3 regions of the Kitasatospora papulosa genome follow, and region 2 is predicted to be linked to each of the others. Evidence: predicted binding sites of a transcription regulator. Region 2 holds the regulator's gene; each other region holds the start of a gene.

Region 1 (5,970 bases), 1.8 Mb from region 2:
GTGCGCCGCCGGCTCGTGGACAAGCTGCCCCCCGAGCGCTTCGCGCCCCGGCCGCCGACCGTCGTGCTGCGCACCCTGGAATGCGCCGAGTGCCGTGCGCCGGGAAGCGCCGACGCCCTGCGCGGCGGGCTCTGCGGGATCTGCCGGGGCGAGAGCACGGGCATCGCCGCCCGTCCCCCCGGCACCGTCCCCACCGACGGGGTGCGGGACCGGATGGCGACCGTACGGGCGGGCCTGGTCCCCCGGTCCGAGCGGACCGAGCGGGCGCGGGGCATCACGAAGGCGCGCGGCACCGGCACGCGCTGACGGTCCCCTGTCAGTGCACCGCCGGGTGTGCTCAGGCGCCCACCGTTCCGTCGACGCCCTCCCGGAGGAAGTCCGCGTGACCGTTGTGGCGTCCGTACTCCAGCAGCACGTGCACCATCACCATGCGCAGCGAGACCTCCTGCCCCCAGCGCGGCTGGAGCCCGGTCAGGTCCAGGGAGTCGGCCTGCCGCTCGATGCGGCGCGAGTGCTCCACCTCGGCCTCCCAGGCGCCGAACGCCTCCGCGCGCGTGGACGCGCTCGCGTCGTAGGCGGCCTGGAAGTCGATGCGGTCCGACCAGACCATCGGCGCCTCGTGGTCCTCGAACACCCGGCGGAACCAGGCCCGTTCCACCTCTGCCATGTGGCGCACCAGACCGAGGAGGGAGAGCGTCGAAGGGGGCATCGACCGCTGCCGCAACTGCTCGTCGTCCAGCCCTTCGCACTTCATGGCGAGGGTGGCGCGGTGGTAGTCGAGAAAGGCCCGCAGCGTCTCTCGCTCCCCGCCGGAACGAGGCGGACCCGTACGGGAATCGTCGGTCATGGGCCACGCTCCTTCTCGCTGAGGACAGGAGCGATCAGTATCCGGCACGTCCTCCCCGGGGCAGCACGACGCCGGCCCCCGGGATTCCTCCCGGGGGCCGGCGTCGCACGGATACTGCGGGTACTGCCTGGAGCGACTGATCCGAGGATCAGAAGTCCATGTCACCGCCCGGCATGCCGCCCGGAGCGGCCGCGGAGGCCTTCTCCGGCTTGTCGGCGATGACGGCCTCGGTGGTGAGGAAGAGCGCGGCGATGGACGCGGCGTTCTGCAGGGCGGAGCGCGTGACCTTCGCCGGGTCGAGAATGCCCTCGGCGATCATGTCGACGTACTCGCCGGTCGCGGCGTTGAGGCCGTGACCGATCGGCAGGTTGCGCACCTTCTCGACGACGACTCCACCCTCGAGACCACCGTTGACGGCGATCTGCTTGAGCGGGGCCTCCAGCGCGAGCTTCACGGCGTTGGCACCGGTGGCCTCGTCGCCCGTCAGGTCGAGCTTCTCGAAGACGGCCGAGGCCTGGAGCAGAGCCACGCCACCACCGGCGACGATGCCCTCCTCGACGGCGGCCTTGGCGTTGCGCACCGCGTCCTCGATGCGGTGCTTGCGCTCCTTGAGCTCCACCTCGGTGGCGGCGCCGGCCTTGATGACGGCCACGCCGCCGGCCAGCTTCGCGAGACGCTCCTGGAGCTTCTCGCGGTCGTAGTCCGAGTCGGAGTTCTCGATCTCGGCACGGATCTGGTTGACGCGACCCTGAACCTGGTCGCTGTCACCGGCACCGTCGACGATCGTGGTCTCGTCCTTGGTGATGACGACCTTGCGGGCGCTGCCGAGCAGGTCCAGGCCGGCGTTCTCCAGCTTGAGACCGACCTCCTCGGAGATGACGGTGCCACCGGTGAGGATGGCGATGTCGCCGAGCATGGCCTTGCGGCGGTCACCGAAGCCCGGGGCCTTGACGGCGACGGACTTGAAGGTGCCACGGATCTTGTTGACGACCAGCGTCGACAGAGCCTCGCCCTCGACGTCCTCCGCGATGATCAGCAGGGGCTTGCCCGACTGCATGACCTTCTCCAGCAGCGGAAGGAGGTCCTTCACGTTGCTGATCTTGGAGTTGACGATCAGGATGTACGGGTCGTCGAACGACGTCTCCATACGCTCCATGTCGGTGGCGAAGTACGCCGAGATGTAGCCCTTGTCGAAGCGCATACCCTCGGTGAGCTCCAGCTCCAGACCGAAGGTCTGGGACTCCTCGACGGTGATGACGCCTTCCTTGCCGACCTTGTCCATCGCCTCGGCGATCTTGGCGCCGATCTCGGTGTCGGCAGCGGAGATGGAGGCCGTCGAAGCGATCTGCTCCTTGGTCTCCACGTCCTTCGCCTGCTCCAGCAGAGCGGCGGAGACGGCCTCGACGGCCTTCTCGATGCCACGCTTCAGAGCCATCGGGTTGGCACCCGCAGCGACGTTGCGCAGGCCCTCGCGGACGAGCGCCTGGGCGAGAACGGTGGCGGTGGTCGTACCGTCGCCGGCGACGTCGTCCGTCTTCTTGGCGACCTCCTTGACCAGCTCCGCACCGATCTTCTCGTACGGGTCCTCGAGCTCGATCTCCTTGGCGATGGAAACACCATCGTTGGTGATCGTGGGCGCGCCCCACTTCTTCTCGAGGACGACGTTACGGCCCTTGGGGCCGAGGGTGACCTTGACGGCGTCGGCGAGCTGGTTCATCCCGCGCTCGAGACCGCGCCGTGCCTCCTCGTCGAACGCGATGATCTTGGCCATGTGAAGTGGTCCTCCCGGACAGGGGTGGATTCTCCGGACCGAGAGGCGCCCGCGACGGACGGCCTGCGTGCGTGGTGGTTCCTTGCCCCATCACGCGTGCGGGCCTCACCGGCCCGGTCCAAGTTTCTGTCACTCTCACCTGGAGAGTGCTAACGCCAATGATTAGCACTCGACCCCTGCGAGTGCAAGCGTCCTCTTCGGGATGTGGACAACCTCGGGACTCCGCCGCAGGTCACGACGGGGGCCCGGAGACGCACGTGAGGCCCGTCCCCCGGTAGGAGTACGGGCCTCGCGTGTGTGAGTGGTGTCGGTGGCCGACCGCGCCGAGCTCAGCCGACGGCGAGCTTGACCATGTCCGCCTGCGGCCCCTTCTGGCCCTGCGAGATCTCGAATTCAACTCGCTGACCCTCTTCGAGGGTGCGGTACCCGTCCATCTGGATCGCGCTGTAGTGGACGAAAACATCCGCACCACCGTCGACCGCGATGAAGCCGTACCCCTTCTCCGCGTTGAACCACTTGACGGTGCCCTGAGCCATGCCCAACTCCCCTATTACTGGCCCTTGCACGAGACCGCACTTCGCGGTCCCGGGTCAGAACTCACCCTCCGACAGGAGAGGGTGGCGTGCGCCGGAACGCGTCGACCGCGGCCGAATGTATCTGCCCAACTGCCCTCTGCAACAGGTCAATCGGACGAGAATTCTGGGCGCACGCGACCACGCGGATAGGGGGAATTCATACGATTCCAGGGCAAGTCGGGCCTGACAAAGGCGACTTATGCCTCAAGGCGTTCACGCACTTTGGCTACTTCTTGTCGCGGCAGGGCGCATTCTCATATGTGGATCGCGCGGGCAACTGCGGGGACTTCCCCAACTGTACCGCGCTCAACCATGCAGAATGACCCCCTCCGTTTGCCGTGGAGAGGGCCATCGCGTGAATACCGTGCGGCCGGACCGCGACGGCGGCCCGTGACGTCCCGCCGTCAGCCGCCGGCGACGGCGGGAATGATCGAGACGCCGGCGCCGTCCGGGGTGACCGCGTCCAGACCGCCCTCGAAGCGCACGTCGTCGTCGTTGACGTACACGTTGACGAAGCGACGCAGCTTGCCCTGGTCGTCCAGGACGCGGGCGCCGATGCCCGGGTGGTTCTGCTCCAGGGACGCGATGACCTCGGAGAGGGTCGCCCCCTCGGCCGGGACCTCGGACTGACCGCCCGTGTAGGTGCGGAGGATGGTGGGGATACGGACCTTGACGCTCATGTGGGTGCCTTCCTCGGGTCTCGGGTGGTCAGTTGGCGGCAGCGAGGCCCGCGTCGCGGAACGCGTCCAGGCTGGGCCGGATCGTGGCCGACAGGCCGGTCGTCGGGGCGACCGCGTCCAGCGTCTTCAGGCCGTCGCCGGTGTTCAGGACGACGGTGGTCAGGGACGGGTCGAGCAGACCGGCCTCGATCAGCTTCTTCGTCACGCCGACCGTCACCCCGCCCGCGGTCTCCGCGAAGATCCCCTCGGTGCGGGCCAGCAGCTTGATCGCGTCGACGACCTGCTCGTCGTTCACGTCCTCCACGGCACCGCCGGTGCGGCGGGCGATGTCCAGGACGTACGGGCCGTCGGCCGGGTTGCCGATCGCCAGGGACTTGGCGATGGTGTTCGGCTTCTGCGGACGGACCACGTCGTGGCCGGCCTTGAAGGCGGTGGAGACCGGGGAGCAGCCCTCGGCCTGGGCGCCGAAGATCTTGTACGGCTTGTCCTCGACGAGACCGAGCTTGATCAGCTCCTGGAGACCCTTGTCGATCTTCGTGAGCTGTGAGCCGGACGCGATGGGGATGACGAGCTGGTCGGGCAGCTGCCAGCCCAGCTGCTCGCAGATCTCGTACGCCAGGGTCTTGGAGCCCTCGCCGTAGTACGGCCGCAGGTTGACGTTGACGAAGCCCCAGCCCTCGCCGAGCGGGTCGCCGATGAGCTCCGAGCAGAAGCGGTTGACGTCGTCGTAGTTGCCCTCGATACCGACGAGCTCACCGCCGTACACCGCGGCCATGACGACCTTGCCCTGCTCCAGGTCGTGCGGGATGAACACGCAGGAGCGGAAGCCGGCGCGGGCGGCGGCGGCACCCACCGCACCCGCCAGGTTGCCGGTGGAGGAGCAGGAGAGGGTGGTGAACCCGAAGGCGCGGGCCGCCTCGACGGCGATGGCGACGACACGGTCCTTGAAGGAGTGCGTCGGGTTGCCGGAGTCGTCCTTGACGTACAGTCCGCCGGTCACACCCAGCTCGCGGGCGAGGTTGTCGGCCTTGACCAGCTTCGTGAAGCCGGGGTTGATGTTGGGCTTGTCCGCGACATCGGAGGGGACGGGCAGCAGCGGCGCGTACCGCCAGATGTTGTCCGGACCCTCGGCGATGCGCTTCTTCAGCTCTTCGGGGGAGCCGCTCGGCAGGTCGTACGCCACTTCGAGCGGCCCGAAACAGGACACGCAGGCGAAGATGGGGCCGAGCTCGAAACGCTCGCCGCATTCGCGACAGGAAAGCGCGGCGGCGGGACCGAGGTCCACGGCGGAAGAATTGGTGTTCTCTGCAACTGTCTGCACGGCCATGATGGCGGAGGCCCTTTCTCCTCATCTTCCTCGCGACGTATTTCGCCGCAAGACGGAATTGGCACCTTCCCCACCGTGACCTCGCGGTCGGCAGGAGGGTTGCCGGGACTTCAACGGGCCGTTCCCTCAGTCCCTCTGGATGAGCGCTATGGCACCGGACCATGGATCCGGGCGTTTATTCGCGGACCGACCCCGACATGCGAGGGTCATCCGCGTTGTTCAAGACTGTAACCGAAGCACTGGACGGTTGAGATAGTCGTCCGAACCGCGAGATGGATCACATACAGGGAGTATCGACCGTGCTGGAAGAGGTGGAACGCTGGCTGACCAGGCGTTCCTGGTCAGCTGCCGACCGCCCGATCGAGCGCCTCACGGCCGCCCGGGCGAAGGATCCGAACCGCTCGCGTGTGAGCGTCGTCCTGCCCGCGCTGAACGAGGAGGCGACGGTCGGGGAGATCGTGACGGTGATCCGGCGCGAGCTGATGGAGAAGGTCCGGCTCGTGGACGAACTGGTGGTGATCGATTCCGGCTCCACCGACGCCACCGCCGAGGTCGCCCGCCGGGCCGGCGCCCGGGTCGTGCACCGGGACTCCGTACTCCCCCGGATACCCGCGCTCCCCGGCAAGGGCGAGGTCCTGTGGCGTTCGCTGCTGGTGACCACCGGGGAGATCGTCTGCTTCGTCGACGCCGACCTGAAGGACTTCTCCGCCGATTTCGTGTCCGGGATCGTCGGTCCGCTGCTGACCGACCCCCAGGTCCAGTTCGTGAAG
Region 2 (5,970 bases):
CGGCTCCTCGTGGACGCTCACCAGGCCGGTGACCAGCAGCCGGTCCTTGCCCTCGGCCGCCCGTACGACGCCTTCCGCCCAGCGGCCCCGGCCGTCGGTCAGGACGAGGTCCTCCCCCGGGTTCAGTCGGCGCACGGACACCGCGTGCCGCCCCTCGGGACCGTCCAGGACGAACTCCGGTCCGCCGGGGAGCTGTTCGACGACGAAGACAGGTGCCGTCACCGGGCACTCCTCACATTCACGGCCGCACGCGCGGCCTCCGTTTCCGCTGCGAGCAGTTCCACGAGTTCCCCGGCGGGCAGCTCGCGTGCCAGCCGGTGTCCCTGGCCCGCCCAGAGGGCCATGCCCTGGGCGTCCCCGGCCTTGGCCGCCGCCGCGCGCAGTCCGCCGGTCAGCTGGTGCACCTGCGGGTAGGCGGCGGGGGCGTACGGGCCGTGCTCCCGTACGAACCGGTTGACCAGTCCGCGTGCGGGGCGGCCGGAGAACGCCCGGGTCAGCGCCGTCGTCACGAACAGCGGATTGGTCAGGGCGTCCTTGTGCAGCGGGTGCGCACCCGACTCGGGGCAGGGCAGGAAGGCCGTGCCGAGCTGTGCGGCGTCGGCCCCGGCCGCCAGGACGGCGGTGATCTGTGAACCGCGCATCAGTCCCCCGGCCGCGACGACCGGCAGGTCGACGGACTCACGGATCCCGGCGATCAGGGCGAGCAGTCCGGTGCCGGTGAGGCCGCCCTGGGGATCGTCGCGGTGCGTGGACTGGTGGCCGCCGGCCTCGGCTCCCTGGACGCAGAGCGCGGCGGCGCCCGACCATCCGGCGTTCCGCGCCTCCTGGGGCGAGGTGACCGTGACGACGGTGAGCGTGCCGACGGCGGCGAACGCGTCGAGGACCTCGCGGGTGGGGCAGCCGAAGGTGAAGGAGACCACGGGTACGGGGTCGTGCAGCAGGATCGCGACCTTGGCGTCGTAGCCGTCGTCCCCGCCGGCGTCCGTGTCACCGAGGGGGGTCTCGTACCAGGCCGCCTCGCCCGCGAGCTGGTGGCGGTAGATCTCGACGGCGCCCGGGTCGGCGACGAGGGGCTGCGGCATGAAGAGGTTGACGCCGAAGGGCCGGCCGGTCGTCCTCCGGAGCTGCTTGATCTCGTTGTACATCCCGTCCGCCGTCTTGTAGCCGGCGGCGAGGAACCCCAGCCCTCCGGCCTCGGAGACCGCGGCGGCCAGCTCCGGCCGGGAGACGCCTCCCGCCATCGGGGCCTGCACGATCGGGTACCGGCAGAGATCGGTGAGGGGCGAGGACATGAGCGCATCGTGCCACGTCCGGCGGATCGTGCCGAATCAGCCCTTTCCCCGGACGGGAACACCGCCGGGACACGACGACGCCCGCCGGTACGGGGACCGGCGGGCGTCGTGGTGACAGGGTTCAGCGGCCGTTGAAGGCGTCCTTCAGGCGGGAGAACAGCCCCTGCTGTCCCGGCTGGAACTGGCCCGTGGGCCGCTCCTCGCCGCGCAGCTTGGCCAGCTCCCGCAGCAGGCGCTCCTGCTCGGGGTCCATCTTCGTCGGGGTCATGACCTCGACGTGCACGATCAGGTCGCCGCGTCCGCCACCCCGCAGGTGCGTGATGCCGCGCCCGTGCAGCGGGACCGACTGGCCGGACTGGGTGCCCGGCCGGATGTCGATCTCCTCGAGGCCGTCGAGCGTCTCCAGCGGCACCTGGGTGCCCAGCGCGGCGGCCGTCATCGGGATGGTGACCGTGCAGTGGAGGTCGTCGCCGCGCCGCTGGAACACGGCGTGCGAGACCTCGTGGATCTCGACGTACAGGTCGCCGGCGGGGCCGCCGCCGGGGCCGACCTCGCCCTCTCCCGCGAGCTGGATCCGGGTGCCGTTGTCGACACCTGCGGGAATCTTCACGGTCAGGGTGCGCCGCGAGCGGATGCGGCCGTCACCGGCGCATTCGGGGCACGGGGTCGGCACGACCGTGCCGAAGCCCTGGCACTGCGGGCAGGGACGCGAGGTCATGACCTGGCCGAGGAACGACCGGGTGACCTGGGAGACCTCTCCGCGGCCGCGGCACATGTCACAGGTCTGCGCGGAGGTGCCGGGTGCGGCACCCTCGCCGCTGCAGGTCGTACAGACGACGGCCGTGTCGACCTGGATGTCCTTGGTCGTGCCGAAGGCCGCCTCGTTGAGGTCGATCTCCAGCCGGATCATGGCGTCCTGGCCGCGCCGGGTCCGCGAACGGGGCCCGCGTTGCGTCGCGTTGCCGAAGAACGCGTCCATGATGTCGCTGAAGTTGCCGAAGCCGCCGGCGCCGAAGCCACCGGCCCCGCCGCCGCCCGACTGGGAGAGCGGGTCCCCGCCGAGGTCGTAGACCTGCTTCTTCTGCGGGTCCGACAGCACCTCGTAGGCGGCGTTGATCTCCTTGAACCGCTCCTGGGTCTTCGGATCGGGGTTGACATCCGGGTGCAGCTCGCGGGCGAGCCTGCGGAATGCCTTCTTGATCTCGTCCTGGGAAGCGTCGCGGCGCACGCCGAGTACGGCGTAGTAGTCCGTGGCCACTTACGACTCCGCCAGGATCTGTCCGACGTAACGTGCCACTGCGCGTACCGCTCCCATCGTTCCGGGGTAGTCCATGCGGGTCGGTCCGACCACGCCGAGTTTGGCGACTGCCTCGTCGCCCGAACCGTAGCCGACCGCGACGACGGACGTGGCGTTGAGGCCCTCGTGGGCGTTCTCGTGCCCGATCCGTACGGTCATGCCTGAATCCGTAGCCTCACCCAGCAGCTTCAGCAGGACGACCTGCTCCTCCAGCGCCTCCAGCACCGGACGGATCATCACAGGGAAGTCGTGTCCGAAACGGGTGAGGTTGGAGGTGCCGCCGATGATCAGCCGCTCCTCCGTTTCCTCGACCAGAGTCTCCAGGAGAACGGAGAGCACCGTCGAAACGGTTCCCCGGTCCTCCGTCTCGAAGGACTCCGGCAGGTCCTGCACCAGCCGCGGTACGTCCGCGAAGCGCCGTCCGACGACCCGGCTGTTCAGCCGGGCCCTCAGATCCGCCAGTGACGTGTCACCGAACGGTGCAGGGCAATCGATCATACGCTGCTCGACCCGGCCCGTGTCCGTGATCAGCACGAGCATCAGCCGGGCCGGAGCCAGCGACAGCAGCTCCACGTGCCGGACCGTCGACCGGGTCAGCGAGGGGTACTGCACGACGGCGACCTGCCTGGTCAGCTGGGCGAGCAGCCGGACCGTGCGGCCCACGACGTCGTCGAGGTCGACCGCGCCGTCGAGGAAGTTCTGAATGGCACGGCGCTCCGGCGACGACAGGGGCTTGACGCCCGCCAGCTTGTCGACGAAGAGCCGGTACCCCTTGTCCGTCGGAATGCGCCCCGCACTCGTGTGCGGCTGGGCGATGAAGCCCTCGTCCTCCAGCACCGCCATGTCGTTGCGGACGGTCGCCGGGGAGACCCCGAGGCTGTGCCGCTCCGTGAGCGCCTTGGAGCCGACGGGCTCCTCGGTGCCGACATAGTCCTGGACGATGGCGCGCAGCACTTCGAGTCTGCGTTCGCTGAGCACCGCGCACACCTCCAGCTGTGGTTCTTCGGCGTCTGCCTGGCACTCTGTGCGTTCGAGTGCCAGCAATCCCCCCGGTCAGTGTACGGGGGCGGGGTGGGGCCGGGGCAAGGGCGACCGGCCACGCCGTCGTGCGACTGTGCAGGTCGTTGCCGATAGCGTCGCGGTATGGACGTCTCTTGGGAAGAGTTCGGCTGGGAGCGGTTGGGCAACGGTACGGGGCGGCGGCGCCTGCCCGTCTGGGACGCGACCGTGGCACTGGTGGCCGGGGCGGACGGCGTGCTGCTCTACGACACGGGTTCGACGCTCCGCGAGGGCGTGGAACTGCGGACCCAGGCGGAGGCCCTGCTGGGCCGGAGGGTGACGCATATCGCACTGAGCCATCCGCACTTCGATCATGTGCTGGGCACCGCCGCCTTCTCCGGGGCGGAGGTGTACGGAGCGGTCGGGACGGCGGACCTCCTGGCGCGGGGAGCCGAGGAGCTGCGCGCGGACGCGCTGCGCCACGGCATGAGCGAGGCGGACGCGACCGCGGCCACGGACGCCCTGGTGTCCCCGCGGCACCAGGTGACCGGCGAGTGGACGCTCGACCTCGGTGACGGGTTCCAGGTGCTGCTGGCCAATGTGGGCCCCGGTCACAGCGGCCACGATCTGGCCGTCCTGGTGCCCGGCTCACCCGTCGTGGTGCTCTGCGGGGACCTGGTCGAGGAGTCGGGCGAACCCCAGGCGGGCCGGGACGCGGTCCCCACGCACTGGCCGGCCGCTCTGGACCGGCTGCTCGAACTGGGCGGCGAGGACGCGCTGTACGTACCGGGGCACGGGGCGGTCGTGGACGCGGCGTTCGTACGGGCGCAGCGTGATCGACTGGCCGTCCGGTTCGGCGTGTCGTGAGCGGGCGCCCGTCTATCGTCGTGCCATGCGCAGCTACCAGTCGGACCTGACCCCGCCGTGGAAGAAGTCCACCCCCGCCCCGGAGGTGCCCGCCGAGCCCGATCTGGTCGTGGAGGAGGCCGTCAGCGGCTTCTGCGGCGCGGTGATCCGGTGCGAGAAGACGGCGCAGGGGCCGACGGTCACCCTGGAGGACCGCTTCGGCAAGCACCGGGTCTTCCCCATGGAGCCGCGCGGCTTCCTGCTGGAGGGGAAGGTCGTCACGCTCGTACGTCCGTCGGCCGGGGGCCCGGTCCGCCCGGCGCGGACCGCCTCGGGTTCGGTGGCCGTCCCCGGGGCGCGGGCACGGGTGGCGCGCGCGGGCCGGATCTACGTGGAGGGGCGGCACGACGCCGAGCTCGTGGAGCGGGTCTGGGGCGACGACCTGCGCATCGAGGGCGTGGTGGTGGAGTACCTGGAGGGCATCGACGACCTCCCGGCGATCGTGCGGGAGTTCGCGCCCGGCCCGGACGCCCGGCTCGGTGTGCTGGTCGACCACCTGGTCCCCGGCTCGAAGGAGTCCCGGATCGCCGCCCAGGTCACCGACGCCGACGTGCTCGTGGTGGGGCACCCCTACATCGACGTGTGGGAGGCCGTGAAGCCGTCGTCCGTGGGCATCCCGGGGTGGCCGGCCGTGCCGCGCGGCCAGGACTGGAAGACGGGCGTGTGCCGCGCCCTGGGCTGGCCGGAGAACACGGGGGCCGCCTGGCAGCACATCCTCTCCAGGGTCGGCTCCTACAAGGATCTGGAACCGCAACTGCTCGGCCGCGTGGAGGAATTGATCGACTTCGTCACTCTTCCTGCCTGATGTCCCGGTAACGTCGAGGAGGATCCGGTATCGATCCCCGTGAACACCTGCGCCACACCTGGACCATCCGTTATTGAGTGATGACGGCAGGGCCGGGCTCAGGGGAAGGCACGGGGGCTGATGACGCGCGAAGTGTGGCGGGACAGTGCGGAGAACGAGGCGGCCTCCGCCGTCTTCCACCTCATGCAGCAGCTGATCGATCAGTACCGGGTCAACCGGCCGGTGATGCCGCTGGTCGTCGCCCAGGCCGAGGACGCCTCCGCCGGCCCGGGGGCGGACGCCAGGGTCGAGCAGATCGTCCGTCAGGTCCACCGGGCGAACCAGCTGCGCCGGGTCCCGGTGAAGCTCCTCGAAGGCGGCGGCGACACCCCGTACGAGGCGGCGCTCTCCATGGTCCGCGCCCTCACCGAGCGCCCCTGGGAAACCCGGGGCACCTCGCAGTACAAGCCGTTCGTCTTCCCCCGCTCCCGGCTGCTCGCCGCCATCGAGCAGGCCACCGCGGCAGTCGTCGCGCGGCCGGGCCCGGGTTCCGCCCGTGAGCGCGAGGAGCGGATCCTGGAACAGCTGGGGAGCCTGCGCTGGCGGCCGAGCCGGTCGGGGCGCAACAGCTGGTGGGACTCCCTGCGCGCCTCGGTCCGCCCGGAGACCTTCCTGGGGGCCGTCTTCATCGC
Region 3 (5,970 bases), 2.1 Mb from region 2:
CCCGATGCCCACCGCATCCGTCCCCGCGAGCCGGTGCCCCTGGGGCACGAGACCGATCAGCCGGTCCCGGAGCAGCGGGCGGACGACCAGGTCGTCCCATTCGCCGGTGGCCGTCCCGTAGCGGAACGCGAGCGCGATGTCGCAGTCGCCGTCGCGCAGCATCTCCACCGAACGAGGCGGTTCCGCCTCGACGAGCGAGACCTGGGTGCCGGGGTGCGCGGCGCGCAGGGCGGCGAGGGCGCCGGGGACCAGGGTGGAGCTGCCGCTGGGGAACGACACGAGCCGGACCCGGCCGGCCCGCAGCCCGGCGATCGCGGCGACCTCCTCCTCGGCGGCGGTCAGTCCGGCGAGGATGCCGGACGCGTGACGCACCAGCGCCTCACCGGCCTGGGTGAGACGCATCTCGCGCCCCGTGCGGATCAGCAGCGGGGTGCCCGCGGAGGTCTCCAGGGCCTTCATCTGCTGGCTGACGGCGGGCTGGGTGCAGCCCAGCTCCCGCGCGGCGGCGGAGAACGAACCGGTGGTGGCCACGGCGCGCAGGACACGGAGATGACGGGCTTCGATCACTCTTCAACCATAAGGGATTCTTGCAGCTTCGGTAGATTAATCATGAGCGACTTTGAGATCCTCGCGGTTAACCTGTCGGGTTATGAAGGTGCTCACCGTGAATCTCGGCCGTCCCACGCCCTCCGCGCACTCCGACGCGGCCGACGGCCTCACCGGGATCGGCAAGCAGCCGTCCGACGTCCCGGTGCGGGTCACCGATCCCGGCCCCAAGGGCAGCGGGGGCAGCGGCCTGGCGGGGGACGCGGTGTGCGACCTCCGGCACCACGGCGGGACCGACCAGGCGGTGTACGCGTACGCCCGTGAGGAGCTCGACGCCTGGGAGAAGGAGCTCGGCCGCCCCCTGCCCAACGGCGCGTTCGGCGAGAACCTCACGACTCTCGGCCTCACGGTGAGCCGTGCGCGGATCGGGGAGCGCTGGAGGATCGGCGACGAGCTGGTCCTCGAAGTGACCTCGGGCCGCATCCCGTGCCGTACGTTCGCGGGTCACCTGGGCGAGCGGGGCTGGGTGAAGCGGTTCACGCGCGAGGGGGCCACGGGCGCGTACCTCCGCGTGGTCGAGCCGGGCACGATCCGTTCCGGGGACCCCGTCGAGGTGGTGCACGTGCCCGACCACGACATCACCGCCGCCCTTGAGTTCCGGGCGACGACCACGGAGCGGGAGCTGCTGCCCCGCCTGCTCGACGCCGGGGACGCGCTGCACACGGAGACGCTCCGGGCGGCGCGGGCCTACATCGCGAAGCAGAACCCGGTCTCCTAGGGGGTGCCCGCGCGGTGCCGCCCGCCCCGCGACGCCCCGCACGCGCGCCCACCGCGTCGTCACCTCGCCACGTCGGCCCGGCGGCCGTGGCGGGCGTCGTCCGAAGGCGGGTCGGGACGCCGCTCGGGCGGGCGCTAACGTGCCGCATATGACGACTGCACTGATTACGGGCGCGACGGCGGGGATCGGGGCCGCCTTCGCACGGCGGCTCGCGGGTGACGGGCACAATCTGGTGCTGGTGGCCCGTGACACGGAACGGCTGCGGGTCCAGGCCACGGAGCTGCACGACAGGCACGGCATCGAGGCCGAGGTGCTGACGGCCGACCTGTCCACGGATGCCGGGATCGAAGCGGTCGCCGCACGCCTGACGGACCGTGTGAGCCCGGTGGACCTGCTGGTCAACAACGCCGGCTTCGGCAACAAGGGCCGCTACCTGGACGTGTCCGTCGCCGACGAGCTGACGATGCTGAAGGTCCACTGCGAGGCCGTGCTGCGACTGACCTCGGCCGCGGCGGGTGCGATGCGGGAGCGGGGTCGCGGCGGGGTGGTCAACGTCGCCTCGGTCGCGGCCTTCCTGCCCCGGGGGACGTACGGGGCGTCGAAGGCGTGGGTCGTCCAGTTCACCCAGGGGGCGGCGAAGGACCTGGCGGGTACGGGCGTCCGGCTGATGGCCCTGTGCCCCGGATTCGTACGGACCGAGTTCCACCAGCGGGCCGGGATGGGGACGGGCAACATCCCCGACTGGATGTGGCTCGACGCGGACAAGCTGGTGGCCGCGGCCCTGGAGGACCTGGCCCGGGGCAGGTCCGTCTCGATCCCGGACCCGCGCTACAAGGCGCTGATGGGTCTGGTGAAGCTGACGCCCCGCAGCCTCCTCGGCGGAGTCACCTCCCGCGCGGGCCGGACGTACGGCCCCAAGTAGTTCCCCCGAGTGGTTCCCGCACGAACACCGAGGCCCGGTGCCCCCGCGACGGGGGTACCGGGCCTCGGTGGCGTACGGAGCCGTACTAGTGGGAGTGGCCGTGGCCGCCGTGACCGGCGTCGGCCTCTTCCTCGGCCGGCTTCTCGACGACCAGGGTCTCGGTCGTGAGGAGCAGCGACGCGATGGAGGCGGCGTTCTCCAGGGCGGAGCGGGTGACCTTGACCGGGTCGATGACGCCGGCCTTCACCAGGTCGCCGTACTCACCGGTCGCGGCGTTGAAGCCCTGGCCCTTGTCGAGCTCGGCGACCTTCGAGGTGATGACGTAGCCCTCGAGGCCCGCGTTCTCGGCGATCCAGCGGAGCGGCTCGACGGCGGCGCGGTGCACGACCGCGACACCCGTGGCCTCGTCGCCGGTCTTGCCGAGGTTGCCCTCGAGGACCTTGACGGCGTGGACCAGAGCGGAGCCACCACCGGAGACGATGCCCTCCTCGACCGCGGCGCGGGTCGCGGAGATGGCGTCCTCCAGACGGTGCTTCTTCTCCTTGAGCTCCACCTCGGTGGCGGCACCGACGCGGATCACGCACACGCCGCCGGCCAGCTTCGCGAGACGCTCCTGGAGCTTCTCACGGTCCCAGTCGGAGTCCGTGGCGTCGATCTCGGCCTTGATCTGGTTGACGCGGCCCTTGACGTCGGCGGAGTCGCCGCCGCCGTCGACGATGGTCGTGTCGTCCTTGGAGACCGTGACGCGGCGGGCCGTGCCGAGCACGTCCAGACCGGCCTGGTCGAGCTTGAGGCCGACCTCCTCGGCGATGACGGTCGCACCGGTGAGGGTGGCGATGTCGCCGAGCATGGCCTTGCGGCGGTCACCGAAGCCCGGGGCCTTCACCGCGACGGCGTTGAAGGTGCCACGGATCTTGTTGACGACGAGGGTGGAGAGCGCCTCGCCCTCGACGTCCTCGGCGATGATCAGCAGCGGCTTGGAGCCACCCGCCTGGATGACCTTCTCCAGGAGGGGGAGCAGCTCCTGGATGGAGCCGATCTTGCCCTGGTGGATCAGGATGTACGGGTCGTCGAGGACGGCCTCCATACGCTCCTGGTCGGTCACCATGTACGGGGAGAGGTAGCCCTTGTCGAAGGCCATGCCCTCGGTGAACTCGAGGTCCAGACCGAAGGTGTTGGACTCCTCGACGGTGATGACACCGTCCTTGCCGACCTTGTCCATCGCGTCCGCGATGAGCTCGCCGACCTGCGGGTCCTGCGCGGAGAGCGCGGCCACGGCGGCGATGTCGGCCTTGTCGTCGATCGGGCGGGCAGTCGCGAGGAGGTCCTCGGACACGGCCTTCACGGCGGCGTCGATGCCCTTCTTCAGGGCGGCCGGGGACGCGCCCGCGGCGACGTTGCGCAGTCCTTCGCGGACGAGGGCCTGGGCGAGCACGGTGGCGGTGGTGGTGCCGTCACCCGCTACGTCGTTGGTCTTGGTCGCCACCTCCTTCACCAGCTGGGCACCGAGGTTCTCGTACGGGTCGTCGAGCTCGACCTCGCGCGCGATGGTGACACCGTCGTTGGTGATGGTGGGAGCGCCGAACTTCTTGTCGATGACGACGTTGCGGCCCTTCGGACCGATCGTCACCTTCACCGTGTCGGCAAGCTTGTTGACGCCGCGCTCAAGGGCGCGACGGGCGTCCTCGTCGAACTTCAGAATCTTCGCCATGGGCTGTTTTCTTCCCTCTCAAAACGAACTGCGCCCCTCGCCGCCCGGCTAGTCATCTCGCAGGGGGCCAGGGGCGCAGAACAGAAGCAAACGTGGGTGAACTACTTCTCGACGATCGCGAGGACGTCGCGCGCCGAGAGGACGAGGTACTCCTCGCCGTTGTACTTCACCTCGGTGCCGCCGTACTTGCTGTACAGCACGACGTCGCCGGTCTTGACGTCGAGCGGAAGGCGCTCGCCGTTCTCGAAGCGGCCCGGGCCCACGGCCAGGACGACGCCCTCCTGGGGCTTCTCCTTGGCGGTGTCCGGAATGACCAGGCCGGAAGCCGTGGTCTGCTCGGCGTCGAGCGGCTGGACCACAATGCGGTCCTCGAGCGGCTTGATCGCAACCTTGGAGCTGGTGGTCGACACGATCCGGTCTCCCCCTTCGGAGATCTCACGGGGTTTAACAGTCTGTGGGTGGCGACCAGGTCGATCCGTCGTCGCGGGTGCCGGACCTGCCCTGTCGCGCAGTTGTGCTGGCACTCTCCCTCGGGGAGTGCCAGCACTGAGACTATGACCGCGATTAGCACTCGGTCAAGCGGAGTGCCAATTCACCACCCTCGCGTGGCGTCACGGGGACCGTCGCCCGCCCGGACAACGCGGGAAGGGGCCGCGGCGTTCCGGGGTGCGCCCGGAGCGGCCGGCGGGCGGGAGAGCGGGTGGAAAGGGCGGACGGCGCGGGAAGGGCGGACGCCCCGTCATGAGGTCCGCGCCCGCGCCGTCCGGGGATCCGTCAGACGTAGTCCTCCAGCCTGGCCACGGCGTACCCCTTGTCCGTGACCGTCTTCATGACGCGGCGGATCATGTCGGCCATGGACCCCTTCCAGTCCTCCTCGCCCCGGAAGTGGGTGAGGATGATGTCGCCGGGGTGCAGGTCCTGGTCCCACTCGCGCCACTCCATGTGGTCGGGGAACGCCTCGGCCGCCCACAGGGGCACGGCCTTGATGCCGCAGGACCGCGCGACGCGCAGGGTGTCGCCGTTGTAGTTGCCGTACGGCGGCCGGAAGAGCGTGGGCCGCTTCCCGAAGTACTTCTCGAGCTTGTCCTGCTCCCCGCAGATCTCCCGCCGCTGCTCCTCCTTCGAGAGTCCCGGAAGGTAACGGTGGTTGAGCGTGTGGTTGTTGAGGGTGACGCCGCGGGCCTGCATGTCCTTGAAGTAGCCGTAGTCGTCGCTCACCACGTAGTCGCTGAGGAAGGCGCTGTACGGGATCTTCAGTTCGGTCATCATCCGCAGCAGTTCGGGGTCCTTCTCCGCCCCGTCGTCCATCGTCAGGAAGACGATCCGCTCCTTGGTGGGCACGGTGGTGAAGACGGGCGGAAGCGTCTCCCCGCCCTCCACCTCGAATCCCTCCCGGGTCGTGATGCGCGGCTTCACGGCGGGTGGCGCGGGAGCGGCGAGCGGCATCTTCGCCAGCCCCCACTTCCGCGCGGCGGCCACCCGGGCGGCCTGCTCCCGCTTGAGACGCCGCGCCTCGGCCGCGGCGGCGTCCTTCTGGGCGGCGGCACCCGGCCGGCCGGCGACGGGCTCCCGGGGGCCGCCCGCCCTCCCGTCCTCGCCGGCCGCGCACCCGGAGGCGGCCGCGCCGGCCATCAGGACGGCCAGGACCGCGCAGACCGTTCCGCGCCGCTTCGTAGCAAATTTTTCCTTTTGTCTTACTAGCTGCATGGCGCCGCATCCTGCCACCGGGGCACGGGCCTCCCGCCGCGACACCTCCGGGGGACCCGGCGGGTCCCCCGGCTGGCTCACAATGGATCCGTGAACGCCATTCCTCCCGCCGACCCGGCCGACCCGCTCGCCGCATTCGCCGCCCTGCGCACCCCCGAGGGCGCCGCGCTCCTGGACGAGCTGCGCGACCACGACCCCGCCCGGGAGCTGGCGACCGCGACCCGGCTGCGCCGCACGCACCCTGCGGCCCTGGTCTCCGCGGCGCTCGGTCAGGCGCGGCTGCGGCAGCGCGCGGTGGCGAAGTTC

What was found. Region 2 encodes HrcA, which represses chaperone genes, less so after heat shock. Its sites were predicted from a motif close to TTNGCACTCNGNNNNNCNGAGTGCNAA; they were not measured.
Region 1: a site for HrcA is predicted at 2,781-2,807, ahead of groL (chaperonin GroEL). Genes of this name have one in related genera too.
Region 3: a site for HrcA is predicted at 4,522-4,548, ahead of groES (co-chaperone GroES). Genes of this name have one in related genera too.

What each region holds. Positions count from the first base shown of each region.
Region 1 covers NZ_CP108452.1:3,217,402-3,223,371, forward strand. The annotation lists gene OG362_RS13765 (hypothetical protein) at 1-306, shown strand, start outside; gene OG362_RS13770 (DinB family protein) at 338-847, opposite strand; gene groL (chaperonin GroEL) at 996-2,618, opposite strand; gene OG362_RS13780 (cold-shock protein) at 2,948-3,154, opposite strand; gene OG362_RS13785 (MoaD/ThiS family protein) at 3,598-3,873, opposite strand; gene thrC (threonine synthase) at 3,902-5,200, opposite strand; SAM riboswitch class I at 5,219-5,346, opposite strand; gene OG362_RS13795 (glucosyl-3-phosphoglycerate synthase) at 5,500-5,970, shown strand, end outside.
Region 2 covers NZ_CP108452.1:4,968,554-4,974,523, reverse strand. The annotation lists gene OG362_RS21590 (16S rRNA (uracil(1498)-N(3))-methyltransferase) at 1-222, opposite strand, end outside; gene OG362_RS21585 (nitronate monooxygenase) at 219-1,292, opposite strand; gene dnaJ (molecular chaperone DnaJ) at 1,414-2,550, opposite strand; gene hrcA (heat-inducible transcriptional repressor HrcA) at 2,551-3,567, opposite strand; gene OG362_RS21570 (MBL fold metallo-hydrolase) at 3,733-4,455, shown strand; gene OG362_RS21565 (DUF3097 domain-containing protein) at 4,481-5,299, shown strand; gene OG362_RS21560 (ABC transporter substrate-binding protein) at 5,420-5,970, shown strand, end outside.
Region 3 covers NZ_CP108452.1:2,908,549-2,914,518, forward strand. The annotation lists gene OG362_RS12205 (LysR family transcriptional regulator) at 1-567, opposite strand, end outside; gene OG362_RS12210 (MOSC domain-containing protein) at 650-1,324, shown strand; gene OG362_RS12215 (SDR family NAD(P)-dependent oxidoreductase) at 1,473-2,246, shown strand; gene groL (chaperonin GroEL) at 2,332-3,957, opposite strand; gene groES (co-chaperone GroES) at 4,059-4,367, opposite strand; gene OG362_RS12230 (polysaccharide deacetylase family protein) at 4,732-5,664, opposite strand; gene OG362_RS12235 (THUMP-like domain-containing protein) at 5,755-5,970, shown strand, end outside.